DNA from 3 places in the Brevundimonas sp. C43 genome. Region 3 is predicted to be linked to each of the others. Evidence: riboswitches for the same ligand, from Rfam matches in the RefSeq annotation. Region 3 holds a riboswitch; each other region holds the start of a gene.
The links. Region 3 has a riboswitch for cobalamin ahead of Q9R14_RS12070 (DUF1852 domain-containing protein). Riboswitches for the same ligand answer to the same signal wherever they lie in the genome.

Region 1 (5,291 bases), 180 kb from region 3:
GAACAGGGGGAGGTCGTCCAGGCGGGCGGCGGCGGCCTTTTCGCCTTCCAGCCGGTTCAGCACCGAGCGGGCGCGGGCGACGACGGAGCCGGGCACGCCGGCCAGTTTCGCGACCTGGACGCCGTAGGAGCGATCGGCCGCGCCGGGCGCCGCCTCGTGCAGGAAGACCAGTTCGCCGTTCCACTCGCGCGCGACCATGGACAGGTTGCAGACGTGGTCCAGCCGCGTCTCCAGCTGGGCCAGCTCGTGATAATGGGTGGCGAACAGGGTGCGCGCCCGGTTGGTCTCGTGCAGGGCCTCGGCCGTGGCCCAGGCGATGGCCAAGCCGTCGTAGGTGGCGGTGCCGCGCCCGATCTCGTCCAGAACGACGAAACTGTGCGGCGTGGCCTGGGTCAGGATGGCGGCGGTCTCGACCATCTCCATCATGAAGGTGGAGCGGCCGCGGGCCAGGTCGTCGCCGGCGCCGACGCGGCTGAACAGCCGGTCCACCACGCCCAGCTGCATCGAACGGGCGGGGACGAAGGCGCCGGCCTGGGCCAGGATCACCAGAAGCGCGTTCTGGCGCAGGAAGGTCGATTTACCCGCCATGTTCGGGCCGGTGACGATGGCCAGGCGCGATCCGTCCTGACCCGACCCGTCCAGCCGGGCGTTGTTGGGGGTGTAGGGATCGCCGCCCGCCTTGACCGCCGCCTCGACCACCGGGTGGCGGCCGGCCTCGACGCAGAAGGTCAGGGTGTCGTCCACGATCGGGCGGGTCGCCCCAACTTCCTGGGCCCATTCGGCGAGGGCGGCGTGGGCGTCCAGTTCGGCGAGCGCCTCGGCGACGGCCTGCAGCGGCTGGGCCAGGCGGGCGGCCTCGCGTCGCCAGCCCTCGAAGGTCTCGCCTTCGATGGCCAGGGCGCGGTGGCCGGCCTGGCTGATCTTGGCGTCCAGCTCCGACAGTTCGACGGTGGTGAAGCGAACCTGGGCCGCCAGGGTCTGGCGGTGGATGAAGGGGCTGTCGGGCCCGGCGCGGAGCAAGGATTCGGCGGCCTTGGCGCTGGTTTCGAGGAAATAGCCCAGGACGGCGTTGTGCTTGATCTTGAACGGCACGCCGGACTCGGCGACGGCGCGGGCCTCAAGATCGGCGACGACGCGGCGGCTGTCGTCGCGCAGGGTGCGGGCGGCGTCCAGTTCGGGGCGATAGTCGGGGCGCACATAGCCGCCGTCGCGCGCCAGATGGGACGGCTCGTCCACCAGGCCGTCGATCAGGTCGGCCTTCAGCCGCGAGACGTCTGGCGACAGGGTCAGGCGGTCCAGCGCCGAGGCGATGCGGCGCGGCTGGCCGGTCAGGGGATCGACCTGACCCACGAACAAGCCAGCGACGCCCTCGGCGATCGACAGGCCGGTGCGCACGGCGGCCAGATCGCGTGGGCCGCCCCGACCCAGCGCCAATCGCCCGACGGCGCGGGCGATGTCGGACGAGGCCTTCAGCGCATCGCGCAGGTCGCGACGCAGGTCGCGGCGCTCCAAGAGCCATTCGACGGCGTCGAGCTGTTCGTTGATGGCCAAAGGATCGCGCAGGGGCCGGGCGATGCGTTCGGCCAGGGCCCGGGCGCCGCCCGAGGTGACGGTGCGGTCGATGCAGGCCAGCAGGCTGCCCTCGCGCTCGCCGCGCTGGGTGCGGTCGATCTCAAGGCTGGCGCGGGTCGCCGGGTCGATGGCCAGAAAGCCGCTTTCGCCCAGACGGCGCGGCGGGGCCAGGGCAGGGACCTTGCCGGCCTGGGTCGTCTCCAGATAGGCGGCGATCAGACCCAGCGCCGAGACCTCGGCCTCCTCGAAGGCGCCGAAGCCGTCGAGCGCCGAGACGCCGTACAGGCGTTCGACCCGCGCCCGCGCGGCCTGCGGTTCGGCGATGGCGCTGGCCAGCGCCTGGACCACGCCGCCTGAGCCGTCCAGCGCGTCGCGGGTGGCTTCGTCCGAATACATCCGGTCGGTGACCAGGACTTCGGACGGCCGGAAGGCGGCCAGCGCCGCGCCCAGATCTTCGATGGCGCAGGCGACGCTGTCGACCGCACCGGACGACAGTTCGACCACGGCGACGGCCGCCCGACCTTTACGCACCGCGACCGCCGCCAGACGGTTGGCGCCGCGCGCGTCCAGCAGGCTGTCTTCGGTCAGGGTGCCGGGGGTGACGACCCGGACCACGCCGCGATGCACCACGGCCTTTCCGCCGCGCTTCTTGGCCTCGGCGGGGTCTTCCAGCTGTTCGCAGATGGCGACCTTGTGGCCGATGCGGATCAGCCGCGCGAGATAGCCCTCCATCGCATGGACCGGCACGCCGGCCATCGGAATGTCCTCGCCCTGATGCTTGCCCCGCTTGGTCAGGGTGATGCCGAGCGCCGCAGCCGCGACCTCAGCGTCCTTGAAGAACAGCTCGTAGAAGTCGCCCATGCGGAAGAACAGGATGGCGTCCGGCTGGCCCGCCTTGGCTGTCAGATATTGCGCCATGAACGGCGTCGCGCCTTCCAGCGAGGCGGCGATTTCAGGGGGGTGGGAGACGGGCTCGTTCATGTGGCCACAGGGTGACGGATCGCGCCCGGCGGCTCAAGGCCGTTAACCGGCTCTTGCACAGGCTTGTCGGCCCTGCGATAGGCCGCTTCAGGCGGTTAAGGGAACACGGTGTGACGCCGTGGCTGTGCCCGCAACTGTAGGCGGCGAGAGCGTCGTCCGTCCGGGGTTTCGATCCCGGCGCCACTGGGTGACTGGGAAGGCGAGGATGGCGGTTTACGACCCGCAAGCCAGGAGACCTGGCCGCCGACGTCGCTCGCTCCTGTCCGGGACCAGACAGCAGCGCGGTTTCTCCGTGGAAGCGACCCGATCTTGCGCCGTCCAGACCCTCAAGCGGTCTGGCGGGTCGGTTCGCTCATGGCGGTCTCTCGCGCGCACTCGCGGGACCGAACACGGGGTATCGCTCAATGAAGCGTTCCATTCTTCTTTCGACGGCGGCGATTGCGGCCGCCTTCGCCGCGCCTGCCTTTGCCGAGGACGCGACCCAGCTGGACGAGGTGATCGTCACCGCCACCCGCATCCCGGCCATTGTCGCCGACACGCCCGGCGCCCGCGTCATCGACGGCAAGACCATCGAACAGCGCGGCGCGATCTTCGCCGCCGACATCCTGGCCGATGTGCCGGGTCTGTCGGTGACGCGTTCGGGCGCTTTCGGCGGCGTGGCCCAGGTGCGGATGCGCGGTGCGACGCCGGGTAAGACCCTGGTTCTGGTCGACGGCGCGCCGGTCAACGATGCGGCAGAGCCGAACGGCGCCTATGACTTCTCCAGCTTCGAACTGGCCGATATCGCGCGGATCGAAGTGCTGAGCGGCCCGCAGTCGTCGTTGTGGGGATCCGACGCCATCGGCGGGGTGATCTCCTTCACGACGCAAGAAATCGACGGCCTGCGCGCCGAAGCCGAGGCCGGCAGCTTCGACACCGTGCGCGGCCGCTTGTCGGCCGGGGTTGCCAACGAGACCTACGCCTTCAGCGCCTATGCCTCACGGTTCGACACTGACGGGATTTCGGCGGCGGACGAGGCGGACGGCAACACCGAGGCCGACGGGTTCCGCAGCACGACGCTCGGCGCCAAGGGCCGCTATGTCCTGTCCGATGCGGTCAAGGTCGATGGATCGGTGCGCTGGAACAAATCCAAGGCCGATATCGACGGGTTCCCGGCGCCGAACTATGCGCTGGCCGACACCGACGACACCCAGGAAGGCGAGCAGTGGTCGGGCTTCGGCCGGGTGACGGCCAAGGCGTTCGGCCTGACGCATCAGTTCAGCGTTTCGGCGTCGGATCTGGATCGCAGCTCGGTCAGCGGCGGCTTCGGCTCGACCTTCACCGGCGACCGTCAGGCCTATCGCTGGCAGGCGAACGGCCAGGCGCAGGACATCGACTATGCGTTCGGCGTGGAGCGGAACGAGGCCTCGGCGGCCCTGTCGTCGGGCCTGTCGCGCGACCTGTCGATCACCTCGGTGTTCGGCGTGGCCCAATACGATGTCGGCGCGCTGAACCTGACCGGCGGACTGCGTTATGACGACACCGACGATTTCGGCTCCAAGACGACGGGGCGGGTGTCGGCGGCCTATGATCTGGCCGGCGGCTTCATCCTGTCGGGCGCCTACGGCACGGGCTTCAAGTCGCCGACGGTCAGCCAGGCGGTCTGCGACTTCTGCTTTGCGCCTCGGTCCGACTTAAAGCCGGAAACGGCCGACAGCGTCGAGATCGCCCTGGGCTGGGCCTCGGCCGACGGTCGGTTCGACGGGCGGGCGACCCTTTATCGCCTGAACGTCGAGCACCAGATCACCTATTCGGCCGGTCGCTACATCAACGTCGCCAAGACGCGTTCGGACGGGTTCGAGCTGGAAGGCCGCGCCCTTCTGGGCGGCGGGTTCGACCTGACCCTGGCCTATGCCTGGACCGACGCGACGGACCGCACGACAGGCGCGCGCCTGCTGCGCGTGCCGGAACACGCGGGTTCGGCGACCCTGGGCTGGACGGGCGACCGTCTGTCCGGCGCCCTGACGGTGCGGGCGGAAGGCGATCAGGACGACAGCGGCGGCTTCTCGACCGTGGCGCGCGACGGCTTCGTCACCGCCAATCTGAACGCGGCCTATGAACTGACCGATCAGGTCACCCTGACGGCGCGGATCGAGAACCTGGGCGACGAACACTATCAGCAGGTGTTCGGATACGGCGAGCCGGGACGGTCCGGCTATGTCGGGATCAGGCTGCGCTACTGATCCGGGCGCGGGCGTCGGCGGTGAAGGCCGCCGGCGCCTCGAGCGCCAAAGCCGCCCAGTCCAGATTGGGACAGGGGGCGTGGGCGGCGGCCAGGATGGCGCGCAGTTCGGCGGCGGAGGCGACGCTGGCCACGACCTTGTCGACGCCGGGAAGGGCCAGGGCGTAACCCAGAGCCGCCTGCATCGGATCGCAGCGCTGCTCGGCCAGACGCCGGCGCGTGCGCGACAAGGCCTGGGCATGACTGGCCAGTTCGGCGGGCAGATCGTCGCCGCCCGCAAACAGCAGGCCGCCGGCGAAGACCGAAGACAGGTGGACCGAGGCGCCCGTGTCGGCGATGGCTTCCAGCACGCCGTCCTGCGCCGCGCGCTGGTCCAGCAGACTGCACGGCACCTGGACCACATCGGCTTCCAGGCGACGGGCCAGAAGCGCAGGCCCGTCCTCAATCGTGGCGCAGAAGCCAATGCGGCGGAACAGGCCGCGATCCTTCAAGCTGCGGGCCCGGTCCCACAGGGCGC
Region 2 (5,291 bases), 1.3 Mb from region 3:
GCCCATGAGCTTGAGCGCGTCGCCGCCGAACAGGGTGCCGTAGTGGTTGGTCGTGCCGGGAAAGACCATCTCTGCGGTTCTCAGCCAGCCGTCGTCCGCCTCGCCTGCCTCTTCAAGGGGCGCCAAGGGATGGTCATCGCCCGCCGGCCTCAGGGCGACCATGTTGAAGGCGCCGCGCGTGCACAGGCGGCGCTCGCCGCTCAGCAGGCTTTCGGCGTGCAGTTCGACTTCGACGCCTAGGGACGAGCGCCCGATCCGGACGACGCGGCCGACCGCCTCGACCATCTCGCCGATCCGTGCCGGCGCCGCGAAATCGATCCGCTCGCATCCGGCCGTGACGACGGCCCGTCGCGCATGACGGCTGGCGGCCAGAAAGGCGACCTTGTCGAGGTGGGCCAGACCAACCCCGCCGAACAGGGTGCCATGATGGTTGGCGTCGCCGGGGAACACCATGTCGATCAGGCGCACCGTCACGGCTCGGACCTTTCATCGCCGTAGTAGAGATCGCGGGACAGTTCCTCGCGCACGATGTCGGCGCCGGCGCTCAAGGCGCGCAGCTTGCCGTTGGCAACACGGCGCGACAGGGGCGCCATGCCGCAGTTGGTGGCCGGATAGAGTTTGTCGGCGTCCACGAACTGAAGCGCCGTGCGCAGCGTATCGGCGACCTGTTCGGGCGTTTCGATCGTGTCGGTCGCCACGTCGATGGCGCCGACCAACACCTTCTTGCCCCGGATCAGTTCGATCAGATCCATCGGCACGCGCGAGTTTTGGGCTTCGAGCGAAATGATGTCGATGCTGGAGGTCCGAAGCTTGGGGAAGGCCTCTTCGTACTGCCGCCATTCTGAGCCGAGGGTCTTCTTCCAATCGGTGTTGGCCTTGATGCCGTAGCCGTAACAGATGTGGACCGCCGTCTCGCACTTCAGCCCCTCGGCCGCCTTTTCCAGGGTCGCCACGCCCCAGTCGTTCACCTCGTCGAAGAAGACGTTGAAGGCGGGCTCGTCGAACTGGACGATATCGACGCCGGCGGCCTCCAATTCGCGCGCCTCTTCATTCAGGATCTTGGCGAACTCCCAGGCCAGCTTTTCGCGGCTGCCATAGTGGTCGTCATAGAGGGTGTCGATCATCGTCATCGGCCCCGGCAGGGCCCATTTGATCGGCTGGTCGGTCTGGGCGCGCAGGAATTTGGCGTCCTCGACGAAGACCGATTTCGGCCGGCTGACGGCGCCCACGACCACCGGGACGCTGGCGTCGTAGCGATTGCGGATTCGCATGGTCTTGCGGTTCTCGAAGTCGACGCCGTCGAGGTGTTCGATGAAGGTCGTGACGAAATGCTGGCGCGTCTGTTCGCCGTCACTGACGATGTCGATGCCGGCCCGGCGCTGATCGTCGAGCGACAGGCGCAGGGCGTCGTGCTTGGCCTCGATCAAGTCGTCGCCCTGCAGCTTCCAGGGGGACCAGAGCGTCTCGGGCTCGGCCAGCCAGACGGGTTTGGGCAGGCTGCCGGCGGTCGAGGTCGGGAGAAGGGTTTTCATGAGGTACTGCTCTGAAATGCGGAAACTGATCAGGCGGCGGCGAAGGCGGCCGACCATTGGTCGAGACGGGCGCGGTGCGGCTTGATGAACCGCTCCTCGACGAAACGGCCTTGTTCGACGGCCAGCCGGCTGCGCTCGTCGCGGTCGTAGACGATGCGGGTCAGCGAATAGTCCTGCGCCTTCAGGCTGGGCTTATACTGCTCGGTCGCCGGGGAGTTGGCGTTGTAGATCTCGGGCCGATAGATCTTCTGGAAGGTTTCCATCGTGGCGATGGTGCTGGCCAGTTCGAGGTCGGTGTAGTCGCCGGTCAGGTCGCCGATATGGTACAGGGCGAACGGCGCCACGCTGCCCGGTGGCATGAAGTAGCGGACCTTCATCCCCATCTTCGCGAAGTAGTCGTCGGTTGGGGAGAACTCGTCGTTGTCGTACTCTAGCCCCAGCACGGGGTGTTCGGCGCCGGTGCGGTGATAGGTCTTGTTGCTGGAGACGCTGAGGCAGATGACCGGCGGCTTGGCGAAGTTGTCGCGGTAGGCGCGCGACGCCAGAAAGTGCCGGAACAGCTTGCCGTGTAGATCGCCGAAATCGTCCGGCACGCCGCCGTTCGGATGCGCCTTCAGGTGCTCGGACAGGACCACGCTGAAGTCGTAGTCGCGGACGTAGGAGGAGAAGTTGTTGCCCACGATCCCCTCGATCCGCCGGCGCGTCGCCTTGTCGTCGATGGTCGTCTGCAGGATTTCGATCAGCGGAAAGGCGTCGTCGCGCTCCGAGCAAAGGCTCATCTCGACCGAGACGATCTGAAGCTCCAGCGCATAGCGATCGCCCCTCGGATTGTCGTGGTGCGCCAGCGAGTTGAAGCGGTTGTCGATCATCCGCAGGGTGTTGCGCAGATTGTCTCGGCGGCTCTCGCCTCGCGCCAGGTTGGCGAAATTGGTCGTGATCCGCGTCGTCTCGGCGGGACGATAGTCTTCGTCGAGCGCGGTCCGCTTGATCCTGAAGGTGAAGTCGCTGCTCGCCATGGTCTCTGCCGTTGATGCTGTGGCGAGACAGCGGACAGGGACGCGCGACCACTCGCGCGCAGTCGTCCCGTCGCGGCGTTCATGCGACCTGACCGGACACCCCGCCGGAGGACGTTATCTGTCGGGGCAGGTCTCCTGGCTCACGGGTCACGGCTTCGGGTCCGGCCTTCCCAACGTCAGAAGACGTCAGTGACACGAAATGGACCTTCGGCTCGCCGCTCACAGTTGCGGGGGCAGCGCCGGCATCACACCAGCTTCCCTCTTAGCTCCGCATCGCTGGAGGCGACGCGCAGAACCTCGACCTATTCATGAGACGCGCACCCGACGTCGAAGTCAAGAAACGCATAAGGATATCCTTATGGCTTCTGGCGGCTTCTACCATCGCTCCTGCTATTCAGCTTTCCGGGGTCATGGCTCCAAGAGCCCATCAAAGATTGAACAGCATCTCTTTGGATCCCGGTCTGCCACAGACGCCGCCGGGAAGTTCGTCGTCCGACAATACTGAGGCTGCGCGAAGGCACGGGCGAAGCGCTCGAGGTGCTAGCTTATGCGCTGATAACGATAACGAATCCTCGAGGTTGGGTGGAAATGAGGCACCCTAATTCGAAGAGGTTCTGTCAAGACCGCAGATTGCGCTAGCCCAATCACTCAGGGGCTTGAACCCTCTGGGCGGCGCCCATCGGGCGCGCTGCGCGTTGTCCCGACGATGAAGCAGCCCTTTCGATACCCTACGACTCCAGACGGCCGCTATTTCGTGGTACGAGGCCGGCTTTGGCGATGCGCCAATCCAGCGTTGTCGGCTGCGGCGAGGGACGAACTGGTGCCTCATCTGATGTCGGCGCGCCGGGCGGTGCGGACGGCCTTGGCGGCTGAGGATCCAGATGCTCTGGCCGCATCGCGGCGGAGCGTGGACAAAGCCAAGGTGGGGCTGGGCGAGCGGGGGCTGGTTTGGTGGAGCGACGGCTCACCGGATCTCAATCGGCGCATGGTGCGCAACACCCCCCTACGCGGATTGGTTCGCCAGTTTGTCCGAGACGCGCGACTGATGACAGCATTCCATCGTTTCGTTGTGGCTTAGGCTATGCGTGCGATACGGCCACGGCCGAAATAGCCGCCGCACGAAAAGATCCTGCAACTTCCTTTTAGGGCGGTTCCGTCGCGCTGGCGGCTGAAACGACTGGGGGTACGAAAGCGGGCGCAACCCCCGGCCGGCCTTCGGGTTGAGCTAGGATGAAATCGTCACCTGCCGACACCGATCTTTCCGCCACGGGCCAACAGGTCCTCGTTGGAGGGCCAGCTCCGGAGCAGGACGACGGCAAGCGTTGGAAGATGCCGGCGGCGGCTGTGGCGGCCGGACTTGCCGAGATGAAGACAAAGCGATCGCAGGGCGTGGTGTTCATCGCCACCAGCGAACGCCGCGCCGATGAGATTGCGGCGGCGCTCTCGCCGATGGTGAAGGACGCCGAGGTGCTGGTCCTGCCGCCCTGGGACTGCCTGCCCTACGACCGCGCCGCGCCTTCGCGAGAAAGCATGGGGCGCCGGATGGCCGTCCTGGCCGCCTTGAACGAAGCCAACGCAAGGCCCGTGTTCCTGATCGCCTCGCCCGATGCGATCGTGCAGCGGACGTCGTCGCGCGAACGGATCAAGACCCGCTTGTCGCTCGCGGCGGGCGAGGCGCTGGATCGCGAAGCCCTGGAGTCGTTTCTGACCGATACGGGCTATGCAGCGGATGAGCGGGTCGACGAACCTGGCGAGTATGCTCTGCTCGGTGCGGTGGTCGACGTCTTCCCGCCCGCGTCTGCCACACCTTATCGCATCGCCCTGGACGAGGCGGACCGGATCATCGAGATCCACGCCTTCGATCCCGTGTCGCAGCGCCGGGGCGCCGAGATCCAGACGATCTGTCTGACCCCGGCGGCTGAGTGGAGCGACCGGTCGCCCGAGGATGATGAGGCCGATCATCAGGACAGGGGGCCGTCGATCAATGCTGAGACCTCGACGACCCTGTTTGATTTCCTCGACAAGCCGATGATCCTGACCGACGTGGGCGTCGAGGATCGGTTCGAACGCATTCGCACGCATGTGGCCGAAGCCTATGACACCCGCCTGCGGTTCAGCGAGGGCGCGCGCCCTCCGAAACCCGACAGCCTCTATTTGACGGAGAAGGACGTTCGTCAGGCGTTGAAAGGCGCCAAACCCCTGAGCGTCGAGGGTTGGGCGCCCACGCCGGCCTTCGCGCTGGAGAAATCGCCAGGGCGGGCCCTTAAACAATTTATCGCCGAGCGGCGCGAGGCGGGCGATCGCATCGTCCTGACGGGATTGCCCCATGAGCACAGGATCATCCTGCGCCTGCTGCGTCGCCACGATATCGATACGCCCGTGGCGCTAGAGAGCTGGAGCGCGATCGCGCCACTGGAGCCCGGGCAGATCGCCGTCGTAACCGCCGATCTGGACACAGGTTTCCGGCAATCGGCGACAGGTCTTGTCGTCCTGACGCCTTCGGACGTCTTCGGCGGCCGGATCGCGCGAGCATCCGGTGACATGAACGATGCGTTCGGAGAGACAGAACTGCGGTTGGACGATGTGGTCATCCATGAAGACCACGGACTTGGCGTCCTGAAGGCTTTGGAGCGGGTCGCTGCCGATGGCGTGGAGCGCGACGTTCTGCGCATCGAGTATCATGGCGGAGGAACCATTCTCGCGCCGATCGAGGAGTTCGGCAAAATCTGGCGCTACGGCTCGG
Region 3 (5,291 bases):
GACCGGTAGGCCCGTGCTCCGCGTCCGCCAGGCCTACGCCGCCGATGTGAACTTCGGCGTGGTCGATTTCGACATGACCGCGGCCGATCCAACGGTCCGGTTCGAACTGCGCGACGAGGGCGGCCAGGCGGCTTGGCCTGCCGTTGTCATCAAGGCGTCGGAACTGCGTCCTGGCGTCTCCTCCTGGCCCGACAAGATCGACGTCATTTCGAAGGAACGGTGGGCCAACATCCTGCGAGGCTCGGGCTACTACGGCTCGAACTGACTGGACTCCCGTTAGGACACAAACGAGGCTGATCGGATGGAGCCATGGACACACAATGAATGCTCAGTCGATCTGATCAAGGAATTCAGGGTGCACGTCACCACTTCGCCAGGCCCCCATGCCGCCCGCCGGCCTAGAAAAGGGTTCTGAGGGGGGCGTCGATAGACTTTCGCCAGTCTTCGCCGACCAAGGCGGCGTCAGCGAAGACTGGCTAGCGGACATCGCATCACGGATCTCCTGGACTATCGGCAGTCGGGGGGCGAACCGGTCATTGGACCAATCGCTCAGCTTGGCGTCGTTAGAACACGCCGGCGACGGTCCCTGCACTATGACGCCATGTCTGAATGTCGTCTTTCCGGCCACCTGTGAGTGGCCGGTTCTGACTGAGGCCGTGTAAAAACGTGCTGAGCTCCGGCGGGGCGGAAGTGGGAGGGGGCGCAGAGCGCCTTCGTCTCAGGCCCTGATCGCCTCCATCAGCGGCTTCGTTCCCAGCAGCGCCATGACCCGCTTCATGTTGTAGGCCAGGATGTGGAGGCTGATCTCGGTCTTCACGTTGGGCAGGCGCTTCATCAGGAAGTGGGTGTGGCCCATCCAGGCCTTGATGGTGCCGAACGGGTGTTCGACCAGGCTTCGTCGGATGCGCATGGCGCGCGGCGTCAGGTCCATGCGGGTCTGGAGGGCATCGATGACCGCCTCGTGCTCCCAGCGCCTTATCCGCCGTTCCAGGGTCGGCGTGCATTGAGGCTTGAGGCGACAGCCGGTGCAACTGGCCCGATCCCAGTAGCGGTGGATGTTCTGGCCTCGCTCGACGGTCGTCATGTGATGCGGCAGCAGCGCACCGGCCGGGCAGCGATAGGCGTCCTTGTCGGGCAGATAGACGAAGTCCTGCTTGCCGAACCGGCCGTCCGCCTTGGCCCCGGAGGTCAGGGGCTTTGGCACGAAGGGCGTCACGTCCAGAGCCTCGCAGGCCAGGATCTCCTCGCCGGAGAAGTAGCCTCTGTCCGCCAGCACATCGAGCGTCTTCACGCCCATGGCGTCTCGGGCCTTTGCCGCCATCCGGGCAAGCTGATCGCGATCGTGGCCGGTCATGACCACGTCGTGGGCGACGATCAGGTGATGCTCGCCCTCGACGGCGGACTGGACGTTGTAGCCGACGATGCCGCTGCCCCGACCGGACGTGGCCATGGACCGCGCGTCCGGGTCGGTCAGGGAGACCTGATTGTCGGGTGCGGCCTCGATCTGCGCTTCCATGGTCTTCAGCTTCGCCATCTGGGCGCGGAGCAACTCGACCTTCTCCACCAGCCGACCGGATCGGGCCTCGGCGGCCTCGCCCTCCTGACGGTCCGCCGTGTCGAGGGCCTGGAGATAACCGGCGATGTGTTCGGCCACCTGCTCCATGCGCTTCTTCAGCTTGGTGACGGTGAAGTTCCTGTCGCGGGTGTTCACCGCCTTGAACTTCGAACCATCGATGGCGACCAGCGCCGCGCCGAACAGCCCGAGTTGGCGGCACAACACGACGAACTGAGCGCACGCCGCTTGGATCGCCGGGCCGTTCTCACGGCGGAAGTCGGCGATGGTCTTGTGATCCGGAGCCAGCCGTCCCGTCAGCCACATCAGCTCGACATTGCGCCGCGCCTCCCGCTCCAGCCGCCGGCTGGACTGCACCTTGTTCAGATAGCCGTAGACATAGAGCTTCAGCAGCATGGCCGGATGATAGGCTGGACGCCCCGTCATCGCCGGGGTCATGCCCTCGCAGCCCAGACCCTTCAGATCCAGTTCGTCGACGAAGACGTCGACCACCCGAACCGGGTTATCCGCGGACACGTAATCGTCCAGACTCTCGGGAAGCAGCGTCGGCTGCCGGCGATCTGCACCCTGAACGAAGCGGCTCATGCCCACCTCCTGCTGACCTCAGCAGACTAACCTAATTCGCTCGGACGGAAGGCGTTTTTACACAGCCTCGACCCATCTGCGACCTTGGTAAGGTCCGCTTTGGGCGAGTCCATCCGGGCGGCGGGCCGAGGAGGTCATATAAACCTATAAGGATATCTTTATATGATCGTTGACATCGGCTGGCAGGTCGGCTTTCGTACAGGCTGTCGTGGTCCGCACGTCGTCTTCGGATGGCGTGTGGCTAAGAGGGAAGCCGGTGCGACGCCGGCGCTGCCCCCGCAACTGTAAGCGGCGAGCCGAAGGTCCATCTCGTGTCACTGACGTCTTCGGACGTTGGGAAGGCCGGACCGGAAGCCGTGACCCGTGAGCCAGGAGACCTGCCCCGACAGATAACGTCCTCCGGCGGGGTGTCCGGTCAGGTCGCATGAGCGCCGCGACGGGACGATTCCGCGCGGGCGGTCGCGCGTCCCTGTCCGCTGTCTCGCCACAGCATCAGCGGCAGAGACCATGCTCAAGAGCGAACTCACATTCGACATCAAGCGCACCGCGCTGGACGAAGACTATCGTCCCGCAGAGAGCACGCGGATCACGACCAATTTCGCCAACCTGGCCCGAGGCGAGAGCCGTCAGGAGAACCTGCGGAATACCCTTCAGATGATCGACAACCGTTTCAACTCCCTGATGGATCGGGACAATCCCAAGGGGGATCGTTACGCGCTGGAGCTCCAGATCGTGTCCGCCGAGATGCGCGTCTCTCCTGACGAAAGCGGCGACGCCTTCCCGCTGATCGAGATTCTTCAGACGACCATAGTCGACAGTCAGACGGGCGAGCGGATCGACGGGATCGTGGGGAACAACTTCTCCTCCTACGTCCGTGACTACGATTTCAGCGTGGTCCTGCCCGAGCATATGAAGGCCCACCCGAATACCGGTGCTCCGGAAGGCTTCGGCGACCTGCACGGCAAGCTGTTCAGGCATTTCCTGAATTCGGCCGCCTATCGGGATAATTTCCGCAAGGCCCCTGTCGTCTGCCTGAGTGTGTCGAGCAACAAGACCTACCATCGCACAGGAACCGCACACCCCGTGCTGGGGCTCGAATACGGCAACGACGAGTTCTCCCCGACGGATCAGTATTTCGCGAAAATGGGCATGAAGGTTCGCTACTTCATGCCCAGAAACAGCGTCGCGCCCTTCGCCTTCTACCACATCGGCGACCTGACCGGCGACTACACGGACCTTGAGCTGGCCAGCACCATCAGCACGATGGAGACCTTCCAGAAGATCTACCGGCCCGAGATCTACAACGCCAACTCTCCGGCGACCGAACAGTACCAGCCGAGCCTGAAGGCGCAGGACTATTCGCTGACCCGGATCGTCTATGATCGCGAAGAGCGCAGCCGACTGGCCGTCGAACAGGGCCGCTTCGTCGAGGAGCGTTTCATCAAGCCCTACCGCGCCGTCCTCGACCAATGGTCCGCCGAGTTCGCCGCTTGACCCTCTCCAAACTTACAAAGTCATCCGCCATGAAAACCCTGTTGCCTACCTCGACCGCCGGCAGCCTGCCCAAGCCCGCCTGGCTGGCGACACCGGAGACGCTCTGGTCGCCCTGGAAGCTCCAGGGCGAGGAACTGGTCGCCGGCAAGCAGGACGCCTTGCGCCTGGCCGTGGACGATCAACGGCGGGCGGGCATCGACATCGTCGGCGACGGCGAACAGACGCGCCAGCATTTCGTCACGACCTTCATCGAGCATCTCGACGGCGTCGATTTCGAGAAACGCGAGACGGTCCGAATCCGCAATCGCTATGACGCCAGCGTGCCGACCGTCGTCGGCGCCGTATCGCGATCCCGGCCGGTCTTCGTCGAGGACGCGAAATTCCTGCGGGCCCAGACCGATCAGCCGATAAAATGGACCCTGCCGGGGCCGATGACGATGATCGACACCCTTTATGACGCCCACTACCAGAGCCGCGAGAAACTGGCCTGGGAGTTCGCCCAAATCCTCAACCAGGAAGCGCGGGAACTGGAAGCAGCCGGCGTCGATGTCATCCAGTTCGACGAGCCGGCCTTCAACGTCTTCTTCGACGAGGCCAACGACTGGGGCATCGCCACCCTGGAGAAGGCGGCCGAAGGGCTGAAATGCGAGACGGCCGTCCACATCTGCTACGGCTACGGCATCAAGGCCAATACCGACTGGAAAAAGACCCTGGGCTCCGAGTGGAGGCAGTACGAGGAGACCTTCCCCAACCTGCAGAAGTCCAGCATCGATATTATCTCGCTGGAATGCCACCACTCCCGCGTGCCGATGGACCTGATCGAACTGATCCGGGGCAAGAAGGTGATGGTCGGCGCCATCGACGTGGCCAGCGACACCGTCGAAACGCCTGAGGAGGTCGCCGACACCCTGCGCAACGCGCTTCAATTCGTGGACGCCGACAAACTCTATCCCTCCACCAACTGCGGCATGACCCCCCTGTCTCGCACGGTCGCCAACGGCAAGTTGAGGGCTCTGGGCGCGGGCGCGGAGATCATTCGGCAAGAACTCGCGGCCTGACTGCGATGACTGGTTTTCTGAGCCGGCTGCGGCTCGATCCCTACATCCTCGCGATCATGGCCATGGTGGCGGTGGCGGCCCTCATTCCCGCGCGCGGAGTGGGCAAGGACGTGCTCGATGTGGTTGTGCACGCCGCCATCGCCCTGCTGTTCTTCATCTATGGAGCCAAGCTCTCTCCGCAGGCGATCTGGACGGGGATCACCCACTGGCGGCTACAGGGTCTGGTCTTCGCCACGACCTTCGTCGTCTTTCCCCTGATCGGCCTCGGGATCGTGACCCTGACACGGGGTTCTCTGGACAACGGTCTGGCCACCGGCCTGATGTTCGTCTGCCTCTTGCCTTCGACGGTGCAGTAGTCGATCGCCTTTACCTCGATCGCGCGGGGCAATGTGGCGGCGGCGCTCTGTTGTGCGTCGATTTCGAACCTGGCCGGCGTGGTGATCACGCCCCTGCTGGTGACGATGCTGCTGAGCACCGGCCCCGGCGGCCTGTCGTTCGAGGCAGTGGCGGACATCGCACTCCAGATCCTTCTGCCCTTCGTCGTCGGCCAGTGCGCCAGGCCCCTCATCGGCGACTGGCTG

Region 1: another riboswitch for cobalamin. It lies ahead of Q9R14_RS11125 (TonB-dependent siderophore receptor); the one in region 3 lies ahead of Q9R14_RS12070 (DUF1852 domain-containing protein).
Region 2: another riboswitch for cobalamin. It lies ahead of Q9R14_RS02220 (DUF1852 domain-containing protein); the one in region 3 lies ahead of Q9R14_RS12070 (DUF1852 domain-containing protein).

What each region holds. Positions count from the first base shown of each region.
Region 1 covers NZ_CP132231.1:2,193,384-2,198,674, reverse strand. The annotation lists gene mutS (DNA mismatch repair protein MutS) at 1-2,553, opposite strand, end outside; cobalamin riboswitch at 2,604-2,813, shown strand; gene Q9R14_RS11125 (TonB-dependent siderophore receptor) at 2,958-4,775, shown strand; gene Q9R14_RS11120 (aldo/keto reductase) at 4,759-5,291, opposite strand, start outside.
Region 2 covers NZ_CP132231.1:434,003-439,293, forward strand. The annotation lists gene Q9R14_RS02210 (acyl-CoA thioesterase) at 1-474, opposite strand, end outside; gene Q9R14_RS02215 (methionine synthase) at 471-1,532, opposite strand; gene Q9R14_RS02220 (DUF1852 domain-containing protein) at 1,562-2,548, opposite strand; cobalamin riboswitch at 2,656-2,863, opposite strand; gene Q9R14_RS02225 (DEAD/DEAH box helicase) at 3,779-5,291, shown strand, end outside.
Region 3 covers NZ_CP132231.1:2,377,622-2,382,912, reverse strand. The annotation lists gene Q9R14_RS12080 (alkaline phosphatase) at 1-265, shown strand, start outside; gene Q9R14_RS12075 (IS1182 family transposase) at 719-2,158, opposite strand; cobalamin riboswitch at 2,351-2,558, shown strand; gene Q9R14_RS12070 (DUF1852 domain-containing protein) at 2,666-3,652, shown strand; gene Q9R14_RS12065 (methionine synthase) at 3,682-4,710, shown strand; partial or broken gene Q9R14_RS12060 (bile acid:sodium symporter family protein) at 4,716-5,291, shown strand, end outside.